3 regions of the Kitasatospora sp. NPDC002543 genome follow, and region 3 is predicted to be linked to each of the others. Evidence: riboswitches for the same ligand, from Rfam matches in the RefSeq annotation. Region 3 holds a riboswitch; each other region holds the start of a gene.
What was found. A riboswitch is a leader RNA that binds a small molecule or an ion and turns the genes downstream of it on or off. The one in region 3 is predicted to bind cobalamin.
Positions count from the first base shown of each region.

Region 1: another riboswitch for cobalamin. It lies ahead of ACWD4P_RS20070 (Nickel transporter NicT); the one in region 3 lies ahead of ACWD4P_RS09460 (hypothetical protein).
Region 2: another riboswitch for cobalamin. It lies ahead of ACWD4P_RS01930 (ribonucleoside-diphosphate reductase subunit alpha); the one in region 3 lies ahead of ACWD4P_RS09460 (hypothetical protein).

Region 1 is NZ_JBSFWR010000044.1:43,052-48,664, forward strand. It holds gene ACWD4P_RS20045 (CobW family GTP-binding protein) at 1-1,118, opposite strand, end outside; gene rpsN (30S ribosomal protein S14) at 1,124-1,429, opposite strand; gene rpmB (50S ribosomal protein L28) at 1,429-1,665, opposite strand; gene rpmG (50S ribosomal protein L33) at 1,806-1,970, shown strand; gene ACWD4P_RS20065 (type B 50S ribosomal protein L31) at 2,027-2,275, shown strand; gene ACWD4P_RS20070 (Nickel transporter NicT) at 2,386-3,501, opposite strand; cobalamin riboswitch at 3,533-3,743, opposite strand; gene ACWD4P_RS20075 (ArsR/SmtB family transcription factor) at 3,825-4,208, shown strand; gene ACWD4P_RS20080 (hypothetical protein) at 4,288-5,613, shown strand, end outside.
Region 2 is NZ_JBSFWR010000002.1:181,479-187,091, reverse strand. It holds gene ACWD4P_RS01945 (glycosyltransferase family 2 protein) at 1-251, shown strand, start outside; gene ACWD4P_RS01940 (glycoside hydrolase family 26 protein) at 257-1,345, shown strand; gene ACWD4P_RS01935 (glycosyltransferase family 39 protein) at 1,342-3,006, shown strand; cobalamin riboswitch at 3,056-3,212, shown strand; gene ACWD4P_RS01930 (ribonucleoside-diphosphate reductase subunit alpha) at 3,404-5,613, shown strand, end outside.
Region 3 is NZ_JBSFWR010000015.1:21,665-27,277, forward strand. It holds gene ACWD4P_RS09455 (prenyltransferase/squalene oxidase repeat-containing protein) at 1-2,318, opposite strand, end outside; cobalamin riboswitch at 2,499-2,644, opposite strand; cobalamin riboswitch at 2,686-2,820, shown strand; gene ACWD4P_RS09460 (hypothetical protein) at 2,997-4,361, shown strand; partial or broken gene ACWD4P_RS09465 (adenosylcobinamide amidohydrolase) at 4,349-5,009, opposite strand; gene ACWD4P_RS09470 (hypothetical protein) at 5,063-5,401, shown strand; gene ACWD4P_RS09475 (flagellar hook-length control protein FliK) at 5,465-5,613, opposite strand, start outside.

The DNA of each region.
Region 1 (5,613 bases), on a different contig from region 3:
CAGCCGGGTTCGCCGGCGGCGAGTTCGGCGTCGGTGAGCAGGCAGGAGTCGAGCAGTTCGGTGAGGCCGTCGACGTCCAGTCCCTCGGCGGTGAAGCTGAGCTGCTGCACCCGGTCGCCGTGCAGCGGGTGCCAGTCGAGGGCGGCGGCGGCCCGGCGGGCGGGCGGGTAGAGCTCCCAGGCCGCGTCGGGCAGGGAGGTCAGCCAGGGCCCGCACTCCTCGACCGCGAGGTTGGCCCCGGCGGCGTCCCAGGCCAGCAGGAGGTCCGGCCGGTTGGCGAGCCAGAACCGGCCGCGGCTGCGCTGGGCCGCCGGGACGAGCAGTTCCAGCGCCCGGTGCAGCCGCTCGGGGTGGAGCGGGCGGCGGCGCTCCCACAGCAGGGTGGTGACGCCCGCCTCGTCCCGCTCCTGCGGCAGCAGGGCGAGCGCGGGGTTGACCCGGTCGCGGGCGGCGGCCACGTCGAAGCCGCCGAGCGCGGCCCGGGTGAGCGCTCCGGTGCCGAGCCGGACGGTCCGGGCGGTGGCGTGCAGCTGGCGCAGGAGGGCGAGCCCCGGAGCGTGCGCGGCGGCGCGCGGCACGGCGAGCGTGCCGGCGTACTCGATCTGGTGGGCGAGCGCCTCGGCGCGGGTCCGGTCGTCGCGCGCCGCGGTCTGCTCGCCGTGCTCCGCCAGGTCGTCGGGGACGGAGAGTTCGCCGATCAACCGGTCCGGGTCGACGGCGGTGACCACGCCCGCCAGTTCGACGGCGTCGGCGAGCGGCCGCCCGTCCACCTCTCCCCCGTCGATCACCTCGACCGCCGGGTGCGGGTCGCTGCCGCCCCACAGTTCGACGATCGCCAGTCCGTGCCGGCCGCCGTCGGCGATCTCCAGCAACCGCGGCAGCAGGTCCTCGCGCAGGGCGCAGCACGGGCAGTCGTTCACCAGCGGCACCTCGGCGGCGGCGAAGGCCCCGGTCGCGTCGCGCAGTTCGCGGCGGACGGTGCCGAGGGCGGCGTCCCGCAGGTCGTGGTGCAGGACCACGGCGTCCACCGCGGCCGCCGCCAGCTCCTCGACGGCGGCGCGGCGCGGCTCCGCGTGCAGGCCGGCGACGACGACCACCGGCAGCCTGGTGCCGTCCACGGCGCTCACCAGCTCGCCTTGCGGACGCCCGGCAGGTGTCCGGCGTGGGCGTGGACGCGCAGGTTGACCCGGGAGAGGCCGAAGGCCCTCAGGTAGCCGCGCGGCCGGCCGTCCAGGGCGTCCCGGTTGCGGACGCGGGTGGCGCTGGCGTCGCGCGGCTGGCGGGCGAGTTCGGCCTGGGCGGCGGCGCGCTCGGCGGGGCCGGTGCCGGGGTGGGCGATGACGCGCTTGAGCTCGGCGCGGCGCTCCGCGTGGCGGGCGACGGTCGCGCGCCGCCGCTCGTTCTTGGCGATCTTGCTCCGCTTGGCCATCAGACCCTCTCCCCCCGGGCGCGGATGCGGGCGACGGCGGCCTCGATGCCGATCGCGTCCACGGTGCGGATGCCCTTGGCGCTCAGCGTCAGCCGGACGTACCGGCCCTCGCCGGGCAGCCAGTAGCGCCTGCGCTGGATGTTGGGGTCGAAGCGGCGGGGCGTACGGCGGTGCGAGTGCGAGATCGCGTTGCCGAAGCCGGGACGGCGCCCGGTGAGTTGGCAGTGGGCGGACATGGGTGCTCCCTGGCGTCCGGGAATGGGCGGGACCGGGCTCACGTTACACCAGATGAAAATGACATCCATTTCGGTGTACGGTTCCCAGCACCCGGCCCGAGACCCGGGAACCGACACCCCAGCGCCCAGGAGGACACCCGATGGCCCGCAGCGAACTGCGCCCGGTGATCAAGCTCCGCTCCACCGCCGGCACCGGCTACACGTACGTGACCCGCAAGAACCGCCGCAACGACCCGGACCGGATGGTCCTGCGCAAGTACGACCCGGCCGCGGGCCGGCACGTCGACTTCCGCGAGGAGCGCTGACCCCCGACCGGCCCGACCGGTCCGACCACCGAAGCCCGACCCGAGAGGAGCCCCTCATGAAGTCCGGAATCCACCCCAGGTACCGCCCGGTCGTCTTCCGCGACAAGGTCGGCGGCCTCGCCTTCCTCACCCGGTCGACCGCCACCGGCGACCGCACCGTCGAGTGGGAGGACGGCAACACCTACCCGGTGATCGACGTCGAGATCTCCTCGGCGAGCCACCCCTTCTACACCGGCCAGTCCCGGGTGCTGGACACCGCCGGCCGGGTCGAGCAGTTCCGCCGCCGCTACGGCGACCGGCACTGACCCCGGAGAACGCCGACGGCGCCTCCCCCCGTCCGGGGAGGCGCCGTCTCGGCGTGCCTGCGGCGCGGCGGCGGCACCGGGCCGGTCGGGCCCGCCGGCGGCCGCCCGGGTCACGGGTTCCCGGGCGTCCAGCGCTTCTCGACCCGGGCGAGCTTCCAGTAGCCGATGGCGATCACCCAGACGACCACGAACAGCCCGGCGATGGCGTAGCCGACGTTGTCCAGCGAGATGTCCGCGATGAACCCGGTGACCGGGTCGGTCAGGTCGAGCTTCTCGTGCAGCACCCCGACCAGCTCGATGGTGCCGATGATGAAGGCCACCGCGATCGACAGACCCGTGATGGTCAGGTTGTAGTACACCTTCCGCACCGGGTTGGCGAAGGCCCACTGGTACGCGAAGTTCATGAACGTCCCGTCCAGGGTGTCGAACAGGCTCATCCCGGCCGCGAACAGCAGCGGCAGACAGACGATCGCGTACCAGGGCAGCCCGGAGGCCGCACCCGAGCCGGCCATCACCATCAGGGTGACCTCGGTCGCGGTGTCGAAGCCCAGGCCCAGCACCATGCCCACCGGGAACATCTGCCCCGGCCGGGTGATCGAGCGGGTCGCCCGGTTCAGCACCCGGGCCATGAAGCCGCGCGAGTCGAGGTGCGCCTCCAGCTCCTTCTCGTCGAACTTCCCGGCCCGCATCGAGCGGAACACCTTGAGGATGCCGAGCAGCGCCGCCAGGTTCAGCGCGCCGATCAGGTAGAGGAAGGCACCGGAAGCCGTCGTACCGACCACGCCGAGCCACTTGTGGGTGGGCGACTCGTCGTCCATCAGGGTGTTCGCCAGCTGCGCGCCGCCCGCCACCAGGGCGGCCATCAGCACCACCATCGAGGAGTGCCCGAGGGCGAACCAGAAGCCCACCGAGACCGGCCGCTTGCCGTCCGCCATCAGCTTGCGGGTGGTGTTGTCGATCACCGCGATGTGGTCGGCGTCGAAGGCGTGCCGCATGCCGAGGGTGTACGCGGTGATGCCCAGGCCCACCCCGAAGACCTGGGTACCGACCGCGTACCTCTCGGGCGCGACCAGGAAGATCAGCGTGCCGAAGGCCACCACGTGCATGGCCACGATCACCGCCATCAGCCCCGCCGTACGGACGGTGTCCTCGCGCCGCCACTTGAAGGCGGGCAGTGCGGAAGGGGCCGTGTTCGGCCCGTCGGCAACGGTTTCGGGCAGGGTCATCTGCGGATCACGCTCCAGCACCTCGTGGAAAACCTCGTGAGATGCCGTGGCCGGTCTCCTGGCTTACGGGACACCCGTACCCGCCTTCCCGGGCGTGGGGCGCCCAGTGGCTTCGTGGGGACGGACGACGCTCCTCCGCATGCGGAGGAACGACCCGATCACAGTGGCGAGGGCCGCTCCGGGCTGGGACCCCTGAGGGTCCGTCACCGGTCTTCCCGAGCACCACGGCGGGGAACACCGTAGGGCCACGCCCCGACCCGTGCAAGGTTGCGCACCTGCGCAGGTGTCCAGGATCACAGGCCGCCGCCTGCGAGAATGTCCGCATGCATCTCGTACCGGCCGACCGCGCGGGCCACCGCACCATCGACGGGCACCGGGTCTGCGAAGCCATCGCCGCGATCGGCGACCCGGCACACGTCCGGTCCTGGGCGGAGCGCTTCTCGCTGCTCGCCGACCCCGGACGGCTCGCCCTGCTGCTCGCCCTCCACCGGGCCGGCCCCCTCGCCGTCACCGACCTCGCGGTGGCCACCGGCATGCGCGACCCCGCCGTCTCCCAGGCCCTGCGGCTGCTCCGCACGGCCGGCGTGGTCACCGGCGACCGGGACGGACGAGTGGTGCGCTACCGGCTCGTGGACGAGTCCATGCGCCCCATCCTCGACGAGTGCGCCGCCGCCGAGCACCACGAGCCCGGCGCGGCCACGGGCTGACCCCGGCTCGGCCCTCCCCGGAGCGCGTCCTTCCCCGGAAGGACGCGCCGGACGCCGCCCCGGCCAGTACGATCATGATGTGCCGTCCCACCCCCACGCCTGGCCCGCCGACCGCTGGAACACCGAACCGGTCAAGGCCCGCGTGCTGGCGGTCGCCCGCACCCTCACCTCGGCGACCCGGGTCCTGGACGTCCTCAGCCTGCTGAACCCGGAGGGCGTCGAGCGGTACTTCACCGTCAACCCCGGTTCCGCCTTCGCCGACCGCGCCCTGGACGAGTACCTGCACGGCCTGCCCGGCTTCACCGTGCTGGACTGGGAGGAGGCCGTCCGCCTCCGCTTCGACCTGGCCGTCTCCTGCGCCGTCCACTCCTCCATGCACCGCCTGGACGCCCGCCTCGTCGTCCTCCCGCACGGCGCCGGCTACAACCGACTGGTCACCGAGTCCACCGGCGACACGGTCAGCGCCGCCGGCCTGTCCCGCAACGAACTCACCCACCGCGGAAGGGTGTTCGTGGACGTCCTCGGCCTCTCCCACCCCGAACAGCTGGACCGCCTGCGGATCTCCTGCCCCGAGGCCCTGGACGTCGCCCGGGTCGTCGGCGACCCGTGCTTCGACCGGATGCTCGGCAGCCGACGCTCCCGCGACGGCTACCGGGCCGCGCTCGGCGCCACCGGCAGCCGACGGCTCGTCGTCCTCAGCTCCACCTGGAGCGCGCACTCCTCCTTCGGCCGCCGCCCCGACCTGCCCCAGCGGCTGGTCCGCCAACTCCCCGCCGACGAGTACACGGTGGCCGTCGTCCTGCACCCCAACGTGTGGAGCCGCCACGACCCCGAGGCGCTGCTCGACGCCGCCTGCCGGATGGGCCTGCGCCTGATCCCGCCCCACCAGGGCTGGCAGGCCGCACTCGTCGCCGCCGACTGCGTGATCGGCGACCACGGCTCCGTCACCTTCTACGGCGCCGCCCTGAACCGGCGCACCCTGCTCGTCGCCACCGGCGCCGCCGAACTCGACCCGCGCTCCCCCAGCTACGCCTTCGGCCAGGCCGCGCCCGCCCTCGACCCGGACGGCGACCTCGCCGCCCAGGTCGAACGGGCCCTGGCCGAGGAGCCCGCCGACCTCAGCTCCATCACCGACCGGTCACTCGCGCACCGCGGCGAGTCCGCCCGGCTGCTGCGCCCGCTGCTCTACTCCTTCCTCGACGGACTGGACGAACCCGGGGACGAGCCGGCCCTGCCGCCCTACCCCAGGCCCGTTCCGCACCCCCCGGCCACCGAGCGGCCCACCGCGTACGACGTCGAGGGCAGGAGCGAGGGCACCGAAGTCAGCCTGCGGCGCTACCCCTTCGACCCGAAGGACCACACCCCGCGCGGCTTCCACGCCCTCACCGACGACCACCCGGGCGAC
Region 2 (5,613 bases), on a different contig from region 3:
TCGTGCGCCGCAACCGGATGGCCTGGCAGCCGACCGGCTCCGACGGCGCCAAGCGGAACAAGACCCGCCGGTTCTGGATCGGCGTCATTGCCTGGGGCGGAGGAACGGCCCTGCTCTGGGTGCTGTTGAGCATCTGGCGGATGCTCACCATGGGCCCCCTGAACTTCGCCCTCGTCCTCGCCTCCGGCCTCTTCTACGCCACCATCGTGGGCCGGGTCCTCGTCCAGCCGCGTCCCACGGAAGCAGTGTGATCGCCATGACCGCCCACCCCGGACGGGCTGACCGGCTCCGTCGGCGGCTGGCGCTCCCGCTGCTGGCCGCCGCCGGCCTGCTGCTCACCACCGCGTGCGGCCCCGAGGACCCCGGCTTCGCGATGCAGCGGGACCTCGCCCTGACCGCCCCCACCGCGGCCCCCGGCGCCTCCGGGGGCCCCGGCGGCACCGCACCGGCCGCGCCCGCCCAGCCCAAGGCCCTGCCGACCGGCGTCCCGTACGACGTCACGCCGCTGCTCAAGCCGGACCGCAAGTACCTCGGCGCCGCCCTGCCCGACGTCCCCGCCACGATGGACGCGCTGCCCGGTTACAGTTCCGCGATCGGCAAGCAGCCCAACGTCCTGGAGTACTACGCCTACTGGAAGGGCGGCTTCGACACCGCCGGCGTGCGCCGGATCTACGAGGCCGGAGCGCTGCCCTTCATGGCCTGGGAGCCGCACGACCGCTCGCTCGCCTCCATCGCGGCCGGCGACACCGACGACTACGTGCGCGGCGTCGCCAAGTCCGTGGCCAAGCTCAACCTGCCGATCGCCATCAGCATCGCCCACGAGATGAACGGCGACTGGTACCCGTGGGGCCGCCAGGCAGCCACCCCCGAGGACTTCGTGGCCGCCTGGCGCCACGTCCACGACATCTTCGACCAGGCCGGCGCCACCAACGTGATCTGGGTCTGGAGCCCCAACATCATCGACCCCGCGCCCAACACCCGCCTGCAGCCGTACTACCCCGGCGACACCTACGTCGACTGGGCCGGCATGACCGGCTACTTCACCCGCACCGGGCCGAAGACCTTCGAGACCCTCTACGGGCCCACCATGGCCGAGATCCGCACCTTCTGCGCCAAGCCCTTCTTCATCAGCGAGACCGCGTCCGAGCAGGGCAAGCGCCAGCAGGCCGACATCGACCAGCTGTTCTCCGGGCTGGAGGCGCACGACGACATCATCGGCTTCGTCTGGTTCAACATCGTCAAACGGGCGGACTGGCGGGTCGAGGCCGTCCCGGACACCCTCGCCGCGTTCAAACAGCGCGTGTCCGACCCCCGTTACGGCTTCGACATCCGGAACCCCCGATGAGCACTGAGTCCGAGTTCCCCCCCGTCCCGACCAGCCGCTCCGCCCACGGCCCGACGGCCGGTCCGGAACCGGACCCCGCCGAGCACCGCGCGGCCGTGGCGGTGGACAACCCCGACGGCATCGAGCTGGCCCCGTACACCATCCCGCCGGTCCCCACGATCGGCTGGGACCCGGGCAGCAGCCCCCGGCGCCGCTGGATCGCCCGCGGCCTGCTGGGCGCCGTCCTGACCGTCCAGGCCGCGCTCTCGCTGCGGCTGCTGGCCGCCGCGCACCCCGACGAGGCCGCCGCCATGGTCGCCGGCCGCCAGCAGCTGGCCCACCTGCTGCACGGCACCCCGGTCACCACCGACCTGGTCGACCGGGTGCACGGCTCGCCCTGGCTCTACCCGCCGCTGGCCGGCGCCGCCGCCGACGCCAACGGCATCTGGGGCACCCGGCTGCTCAGTCTCGGCTTCGCACTGATCACCACGATGCTGCTGTACGCGCTGACCAGGCGTCTGTTCAACGAGCGGGTCGCCATCTGCGCGATCGCCGTGTACGCCGTCCTCCAGTCCACCGTCGTCGTCGGCTTCTACGCCGCGCCCGAGTCCCTCGCCGTCCTGCTGATCGCCCTCGCGGCCTGGACCACGGTGTTCACCGCCCGCCGCCATCCGGCCCTGGCCCTGCTCGCCGCCCCACCCGCGGCACTGGCCTGCGCCGTGGCCTACTCCGCGGCCTTCGCCGTCCCCGCGCTGGTCGCCCTCGCGTTCGCCGCCGCCCGGCCGCACCACCGGCCCGGCCCGGCCGCCGTGCGCGCGCTGCTGTCGGCCGCCGCCACCCTCGTCCTGCTGCTCCCGTACGGCACCCTCGGCGCGGTCGCGGGGTGGTCGCCCTCGCGCGGCAACGCGCCCGGCCCGGCCGGCCCGATCCTGCTCGGCACGCTCCAGTGGGCCGGCCTGTTCACCGTCCTCGCCGTCGCCGGCACCGTCGCCTACGCGCGCCGCGAGCAGATGAACGAGCACGACGCGCCGGAGAAGGACGCCGTCCCCACCACCCGGGGGCAGCGCGCCCTGCTCGGGGCCGTCCTGACCGTCACCGCCCTGCTGATCCCCGCCGCCCACCTGTGGACCGGCACCTCCGGCGCGCTGTTCCGCCACCTCGGCTACGGCATGCTGCTCGCCGCCCCGCTCGCCGGGGTCGGCCTGACCCGGCTGGTCGGCGCCCACTTCCGCCACCCCCAGCTGGGCATCCTGGTCTGGGTCGCGCTGCTCGCGCTCGGCATGGAGCAGTCCGCCCTGCGCTACCAGAACGGGCCCGACTCCGGCCGCCTGCTGGCCGTTCTGAGGGCCCACACCGAGCCCCAGGGGCGCTATCTCACCGAGGTCGACGGCCTGGCCGAGTACTACCTCGGCAGCGTCTCCGAACCCGCGCAGTGGATCTCGACGCGGGCCGGCACGGAGTACCGCGACGGCGGCGGGGTGCAGCACCACGGGGACGACGGCAGTGTGGCCGCGATCCGGGACGGCTGGTTCACCATGGTCGTCCTGGACAGCACCGCGCCGAGGGGCACCGACCGGGCCCTGCGCGAGGCCCTGGCCGCCGCCGGACACTACCGGCTGGTCGCCCAGTTCACCTCGCCGACCGGTGATTCGAGCACGTACAAGGTCTATCTCAAGCACTGACCGGCTGTCCGGCCCACGCACACCCGCGACACGACAGGCACAACATATGGTGCCGCCGCAGTCTGGCGGCACTACATGTATGCTCGCTTCTGCTGTCGATGCAGGGGAACCCGGTGCGAATCCGGGACTGCCCCGCAGCGGTGAGCGGGCGGCTCCAGCAGCCGCACCCCGCGAGTCCGAGTACCTGCCGACGGCGTGCGCCACGGCCCTCCCGCAGAGGCCGCGCCGGCACGAGCAGTACCCCTCCGGGCCTCGCGGGCGGGCCGGGGAGTCACCTCGCGCGACGCTTTTTGCGTTCGCGCCGTGCTCCCCTGCCCAGATCGGCCCGGTGGCCCCCGAGCACCGCCGCCGATCGCCGCCAGGAGAGAGCGCCTTGACCACCGCTGCCTCAGCCACCCTGCCCGCCCAGGGCTCCGGTACCGCCTTCACCGACCCGACGGTCTCCGACCCCGGGGGCGCGCTGCTGCGGCTGCTCACCGACCGCAGCACCGACCTCACCGAGGTCGACCCCGGCCATGTCGCCGCCGCCGCACTGCGCGGCCGCCACGCCGGCTCGGACTTCGCCGAGCTGCGCGGGCTGGCCGTGGACGCCGCCGCGTCGATGATCGCCGAGGACCCCCAGTACTCGAAGCTGGCCGCCCGCCTGCTCGCGCTGGAGATCGTCGACGAGGCGAACAGCCAGGGCTCGGTGTCCTTCTCCGCCTCGATCGCCGTCGGCCACGCCGAGGGCCTGATCGGCGACACCACCGCCGCGTTCGTCGCCAAGCACGCCGCCGCCCTGGACGCGCTGATCGACCCCTCGGGCGACGACCGCTTCGAGTACTTCGGCCTGCGCACCGTGCAGTCCCGCTACCTGCTGCGCCACCCGATCACCCGCAAGGTGATCGAGACCCCGCAGCACTTCCTGCTCCGCGTCGCCTGCGGCCTGGCGGTCGGCGACAGCGAGCAGTCGGTGCGCGAGGTGGCCGAGCTGTACGGCCTGATGAGCCGCCTGGAGTACCTGACCTCCTCGCCGACGCTCTTCAACTCCGGCACCCGCCACCCGCAGATGTCGAGCTGCTACCTGCTCGACTCGCCGCTGGACAACCTGGACTCGATCTACAACCGCTACGCGCAGATCGCCCGCCTGTCCAAGCACGCCGGCGGCATCGGCCTGTCCTACTCGCGCATCCGCTCGCGCGGCAGCCTGATCCGCGGCACCAACGGCAAGTCCAACGGCATCGTGCCGTTCCTGCGCACCCTCGACTCCTCGGTCGCCGCCGTCAACCAGGGCGGCCGCCGCAAGGGCGCGGCCTGCGTCTACCTGGAGACCTGGCACGCCGACATCGAGGAGTTCCTGGAGCTCCGCGACAACACCGGCGAAGAGGCGCGCCGCACCCACAACCTCAACCTGGCCCACTGGATCCCGGACGAGTTCATGCGCCGGGTCAACGCCAACCAGGACTGGTCGCTGTTCTCCCCGGCCGACGTGCCCGAGCTGGTCGACCTGTGGGGCGCCGACTTCGACGAGGCCTACCGCAAGGCCGAGCTGGCCGGCAAGGCCGTCCGCACCATCCCGGCGCAGACCCTGTACGCCCGCATGATGCGCACCCTGGCGCAGACCGGCAACGGCTGGATGACCTTCAAGGACGCCTCCAACCGCGCCGCCAACCAGACCGCCCTGCCGGGCCGCACCGTGCACTCCTCCAACCTGTGCACGGAGATCCTGGAGGTCACGGACGACTCCGAGACCGCCGTCTGCAACCTGGGCTCGGTCAACCTGGGCGCCCACGTCGCCCCGGGCGCCACGGCCGCCGACCTCATCGGCGCCATGGACTGGGAGCGGCTGGACGCCACCGTGCGCACCGCCGTCACCTTCCTCGACCGCGTGGTGGACATCAACTTCTACCCGACCACCGAGGCGGGCACCTCCAACTCCCGCTGGCGGCCGGTCGGCCTCGGCGTGATGGGCCTCCAGGACGTCTTCTTCCAGCTGCGGATCGACTTCGACTCCGCCGAGGCGAAGGTCCTCTCCACCCTCATCGCCGAGCGCATCATGCTCACCGCCTACGAGCGCTCCGCCGACCTGGCCGAGCAGCTCGGCCGCCACGAGGCGTACGGCGAGACCCGCGCCGCCCGCGGCGAGCTGCACATCGACCACTTCCCGACGGCCGCCCCGCAGTGGGCCGACCGCTGGACGGCGCTGCGCGCCCGGATCGCCGAGACCGGCCTGCGCAACTCGCTGCTGCTGGCCATCGCGCCGACCGCGACCATCGCCTCCATCGCCGGCGTCTACGAGTGCATCGAGCCGCAGGTGTCCAACCTGTTCAAGCGCGAGACGCTGTCCGGCGAGTTCCTCCAGGTCAACCCGTACCTGGTGCGCGAGCTCAAGGAGCTCGGCGTCTGGGACCAGCAGACCCGCGACGCCCTGCGCGACGCCAACGGCTCCGTCCAGGAGCTCAACTGGCTGCCCGCCGAGGTGCGTTCGCTGTACCGCACCGCGTGGGAGCTGCCGCAGCGCGCGCTGATCGACCTGGCCGCGGCCCGCATGCCGTACCTGGACCAGAGCCAGTCCCTGAACCTGTTCATGGCGGCGCCGACCATCGGCAAGCTCAGCTCGATGTACGC
Region 3 (5,613 bases):
CCGTCGCCGTTCTGCTGCCCGGCGAGGAAGTCGAGTGCCTTGTCGATCTGACCGTCGTAGGTGTTCTTGCGCAGCGTCATGCCCTGTACGGCCAGGGCGGCCGAGTTGGTCGAGTCACCGGCCGCGCCGGGGAAGCCCCCGTCCGGCAGCTGCCGCGCGGCGAGCCAGCCGAGCCCCTTGTCGACCGCCTGCGCGGCGTCCTCGCCCGGGACCAGGGCCAGGGCCATGACCGCCATCGCGGTGCTGTCCACGTCGGAGTCGCCGGTGGCGGGGATCAGGCTCGGCCAGGAGCCGTCCGCGTGCTGGAGGCCCTTCAGGTAGGCGATGGCGGGGGCCGCGCCGGCCGACTCACCGGCCCGGAGCTGAGCCATGACGGCGAGCGCCTGGGAGAAGACCGAGGTGGCGTAGGCGTAGTTGCCCGGGGCGTCGCAGCCGGTGTTCGCGTCGGCCTTGGTGCACACCATCGCCGCGAGGGCGGCGATCAGGTCGTGGCCGCCGAAGTTCCGCGGGTCCCGGCCGACGACCTCGGCGAGCAGCGCTTCCTTGCCGATCGAGCCACCGCCGGCGTACTCGGTTCCGATGGCGGTCCAGTCGTTGACGGTACGATCGCTCGCGTCCTTGCCCTGCTGGTCCAGGAAGTCGACGATCCGGCGCAGCGCGGCGTCGTCGGTGCCGGTGGCGGCGAGGGCGTAGGCGCCGTCGATGGTGAGGCCGAAGTCGGCGAAGGCCGGGAAGCCCTCGTAGTAGTGGCCGCCGATCAGCCGTGCCGGGTCGGTGAGGTAGGCGCTGCCCTTGGCGGCGTCGGGCTTCCTGCCGACGGGCGGGGTGGGCGTCGGGGTGGCGCCGTCGGGGTTGTGCCGGACGCTGGTGAGGTCGGTTCCGGTCAGGGCCAGGATGGCCTGTTCGGTGGCGGCGGCGTCCGGGTCCGGCGTGAACGCGTCGGGGCCGAAGCCGCCGTCCTTGTTCTGGCGGGCGGCGAGCCAGGCGGTGGCGGCGGCCCAGCGGGCGCCCTGGCCGGTGGCCTGGAAGGCCTGGGCGGCGCTCGCGGTGCTGGTGGTGTCGCCGGGTGCGCCGGCGTACGGGAGGAGGGAGCCGTCGGGCTGCTGGCTCGCCGCGAGCTGGTCGGTGGCCTTCTTGGCGGTTGCCTCGTAGCCGGGGGCCGTGCGCAGGGCGAGGGCGGCGGCCGCGGTGGTGAGCGGGTCGGATTCGCAGTGGTCACCGGCGACGATCATCGAGCCGGCCATGCCGCCGTCGGCGCACTGGAAGGCCGTGAAGCGGGCGAGTGCCGGGGCGGGCGGCGTGACGCCGGCGCGCTGGAGTGCGATGACGCCCAGGGACTGGACCCAGGGCGAGGCCGCACCGAGGAAGTCCCCGGCGGCGGTGCACTTGCCGTTCTCCCCGGCTGCCGTGCAGACGTGGTCGGTGAGCGCGGCGAGCAGGTCCCGCCCGCCGAAGGTGCGCGGGTCGCGGCCGGTGCTCTCCGCGACGAGAGCCAGCAGGGCGGCGGCCCTCGTGTCGGGCGCGCCGGTGGGGCCGTCGGGGTACAGGAACGCGTCGGTGTGGTCGACGAGGAAGCCGACGACCTTGCGCAGCGCCGGGTCCTGCGTCCCGGCGGCGGCGAGCGCGACGGCGGTGAGGGCGGTCCGGGGGTAGTCCGGCCCCGGGGCGGCCCAGTTCTCCATGTGGTCGCTGCCGACGAGTTGACCGGCCAGCCAGGCCGCGGCCGCGGCCGGGTTGCCGGTTGCGGAGGGCCCGGTGGGGCTCGCGGTCGGGGTCGGGGTAGCCGAGGGGGAGGAGGAAGGCGAAGGGGACGCCGAGGAGCCACCGTTCTTGGAGCGGACCGAGTCCGGGGTGAAGCTCGGTGCCCCGCTGGTGCCGCCGATGTCGGTGCCGCCGTACACCCAGGCCTCGACCTCGCCGGGCTTGGGCTGCTGCGTGCCGGCGCCGAACTGACTGTAGGACCAGGTCTGTTGGCCGGGTGCGGCGATCCAGTACGACCAGTACGCGGTGGCCTGCGGGGTGTTGACGCACGGTTCCTCGGCCGGAGTGGGGTACTGGACGCCGCCGTTGAAGGTCCCGGTGCCGAGCCGGCAGATGAAGGCGGGCCCGTCGTGCTCGGTCCCGGTCGTGGTGAAACCAGCGTTGTGCAGCAGGTTCATCCCGGTCGTCGGGTGGGCGTCGCAGCCGCGGACGACCCCGCCGCCCCAGTGGCCGAAGTCGACGGCGACGATCGCGCCCGTCGTCGCCGTGCACTGCTCGATCGGGTCGGCTGCCGCGCTGCCGGGGTGGCCCAGCAGGACCGTTCCGCAGGCGGCCACTGCGACGGCCGTGGTGACCAGAAGCGAGCCCAGCTCTCTGCTTCTGTGACGCGTAGGACTGCTGCTGACCCTCACCGGCGACTCCCCGATCGGTCGTCGGGGTCCCACGGCGCAGCCGACGGCTCTCCCCGGTACGGGGACCGTCGTGACCGCGTCGTAGTCCACGACGACGCATGTACTCCTGAACAAGGCCCCGGCGCAGGCATTCCGGCTCACCGGCCCTTGCGGGCGGGTCTACGGTTGCGGGTCAGCGCCGGAATCGGACCGGCTTCCCCTGACTGCCGAGGATGAAAAAGCGGTTCATCACACCACGCGCTCGAAGTCGTCGTCAACGAGTCGTCATGTCACTTTCACCACCTCGTAGATCCGTTCACGGGTGCGGTAACGTCCGCGGTGGCCGAGCGGGGGAATCCGGTGCGAATCCGGAGCTGACGCGCAGCGGTGTGGGGCGGTGGTTGCACCGGTCCCGAGCCCGAATGCCCGCGCGGTCGTGCAGCACCAGCACCAGCCAGCCCACGCGATCCGGGCGGCCGCCGCCCCCACCGCGCGCTCCCCGAACGAGTGCCGGCGCCCGGGGCAGGACCGGCGCGCCCGTCACCCCAAGGAGCCCGTTCCGTGTCCGTTCCCGCGCACTCGCGCCTCATCTCCTCACGTCTCGCCTCCGCGGCGACCGTCTCCATGGCCGCCGGCGCCCTCCTCCTGTCGGCCGTCCCTGCGCACGCCACCGCCTCGCCGAGTCAGATAGCCACCTCCAAGAGCACCGGCGTGACGTACCTCAAGTCCCTCCAGGCCGCCGACGGCAGCTACGTCACCGGCGGCGGGCTCTCCAACGAGTGGGCCTTCAGCGCGCTCGCCGCCGCCGGGACCGCCTCCGCGGACGTGACCCCCGGCGGTGACACCAGCAAGAACGCCCGCCTCGTCTACCGCAACCAGCTCGCCGCCCCCACTTGGCCCAGCGCCTCGCCCGTGGTGACGGACTACGAACGCGGCATCCTCAACTCCTACGCGGCCGGCATCGACCCTGCACGGATCGGCCCGGGCCGCAACCTCGTGGCCGACCTCGCCGCCTACTGGCAGACCGCCGAACCCGGCTACTACGGCCCGTCCGCGAACTTCAACGGGACCGTCTTCGGTCTGCTCGCCCTCGGCGGTGCCAAGACCCAGAGCGGCGGACAACGCGTCCCGCAGTCCCTGCTGAACGCCTCGGTCGCGACCGTGCGCGCCAACCAGCACAACGACGGCGGCTGGAACTACAGCAAGGCCGCCGGCGACCCGACCGCGCTCGCCCAGGGCAGCGACATCGACATGACCGGCGCCGCCATGGCCTCGCTGTGTGTCGGCGGCGTCCCGAACACCGACGCCGCGATCGTGGCCGCGAAGAACTTCCTCAAGGGCAAGCTCGCCTCCTCCGGCGCCTTCAACGCCATGTTCGGCGTCAACACCGACTCCAACGGCTGGGCCGTGTCCGGCCTCAACGCCTGCGGAATCAACCCCCAGGGCACCGACTTCACCAGCGGCACCGGCAAGACCCCGCTCGACTTCCTCATCGCCCAGCAGTTCAAGCCCGGCGGCGGCTTCAAGTACCTGCCCACCGACACCTCCCCGTCGCCGTACGCCTCCGTCGACGGCCTGCGCGCCGTCGCCGGCGCCGGGTTCACCGCCACCCCGCCGGCGCCGACCACCGCGGGCGAACCCGCCTGGTCCGCCACCACCGACTTCACCACGGGTACCGTCGCGAAGCTCGCCCTGGTCGTCGACGACGGCACCGGCAGCCTCAAGGTCTGCGCCGTCACCCTCGCCCCCACCGGCACCACCACGACCCTCGGCGACGTCCTCGACGCGGCAGCCACCGCCACTCCGAGCGGCTGCGTCACCTCCGTCACCCCGGCCACCGGAGGCGGCACCGTCACCGCGCTCAACGGCACCGCGAACAGCGGCTCCTCCACCTGGAAGGTCGGCCTGGACGGCGCCACCCCCACCACCGCTACCCGGGCCACCACCGTCCACCTCGGCGACACCGTCTCGCTGCGCTACGGCAGCTGATCCACCGACAGGACGAAGCTGCGGCGGCAGTCCTGCGTCGGCCGTGCGTGCTCGGGTGCGGGCCCCCGCGCCCGGCGCGCGCGGTCCCTCTCGGCCCCCGCGCGCACCGCCGCGTGGACCGCGCGCGCCACCCGTGCACCCCACAGCGAGCGCGGGCCGCCGAACGGCTCCGCATCCTCCCCCGCGCCGGTGTGCCTGGACCTTCGCCTCCGTGGCCGTGGCGAGCAGGTTCACCAGGCCCGCGTCGGACACCGTCGCCGGGACGACGACGAGGATGTTGACGGTGCCCGGCACGTACGCATGGGCCGGGGCGGTTTCGGGCCCGGCGGCCCAGATCGGCACGCCGATCCCCGTCGTGACCACCGCCGAGGCCCCGCCGTCGCACCCCCAGGTGAAGTCGTCCACCTGGGCGGCGGTCATCAGCCCCGCCCCGGCGCCCCGCAGCCGCTCCGCGGCAGCCAGCTCCGCCAGGTGCCGCTCCGGGTCCATCCGGCTGTACCCCGGCCTGACCTGTGCGTTCACCACCCACTCCCGTTCGCCGAGGCCACCGCCGAGGACGGTGCTGGAGAGCAACCGCCGGGCGCCGGGACCGCCTCGACGACGGCTCCCCCACACGGTCTGGTGAGCGGCCGCGCCGAGGAAGATCACGGCCTCGGCAAGCGATCACCCGTCGGCTTCACGGAGCAGGGGGACGGGTTCTGATGAGTGCTTCCCGATGGGTGGCAGGCTGCTACGTGGCCGTGGTCGGCCTGCTGGCGGGCCTGGGCGGGCTGACCGAGAACGGACGCTTCTACCTCGCCGCGATCGTCCTGACCCTGCCCGCCGGGCTCCTGGCGTTCCTGGCCGTGTACCTCGCGCGCGGGCTGCTGACCGGCATCGGCACTCTGGTCGCCAACACCCTGCTCCCTGACGGCAGCGACCCCGCGTGGCCGGCCACCGCGGGCATCGTGGCCAACACCCTGCTGTTCACGGCCGCGGCCGTCGGCAGCGTGCTGCATTACGACCACCTCGCCCGGCGCCGGAGGGCACCCCACGCCTGACCCCGTGCCCCGGCCTCCCCCGTCGGGGAGGCCGGGGCGTCGAGGCGTGGACAAGCAGGCAGGTCAGGGCGCGGTGATGCCGGGCTGGGCGCCCGCGCCGAAGGACCAGCCCTCGACGTCTCCGGGTGCCGGGTTGTAGCTGCCGGCGCCCAGGCTGCTGTACGACCAGGGGCCGCCGTGCTGGGCGTGCCAGTACGACCAGTAGGCGCTGC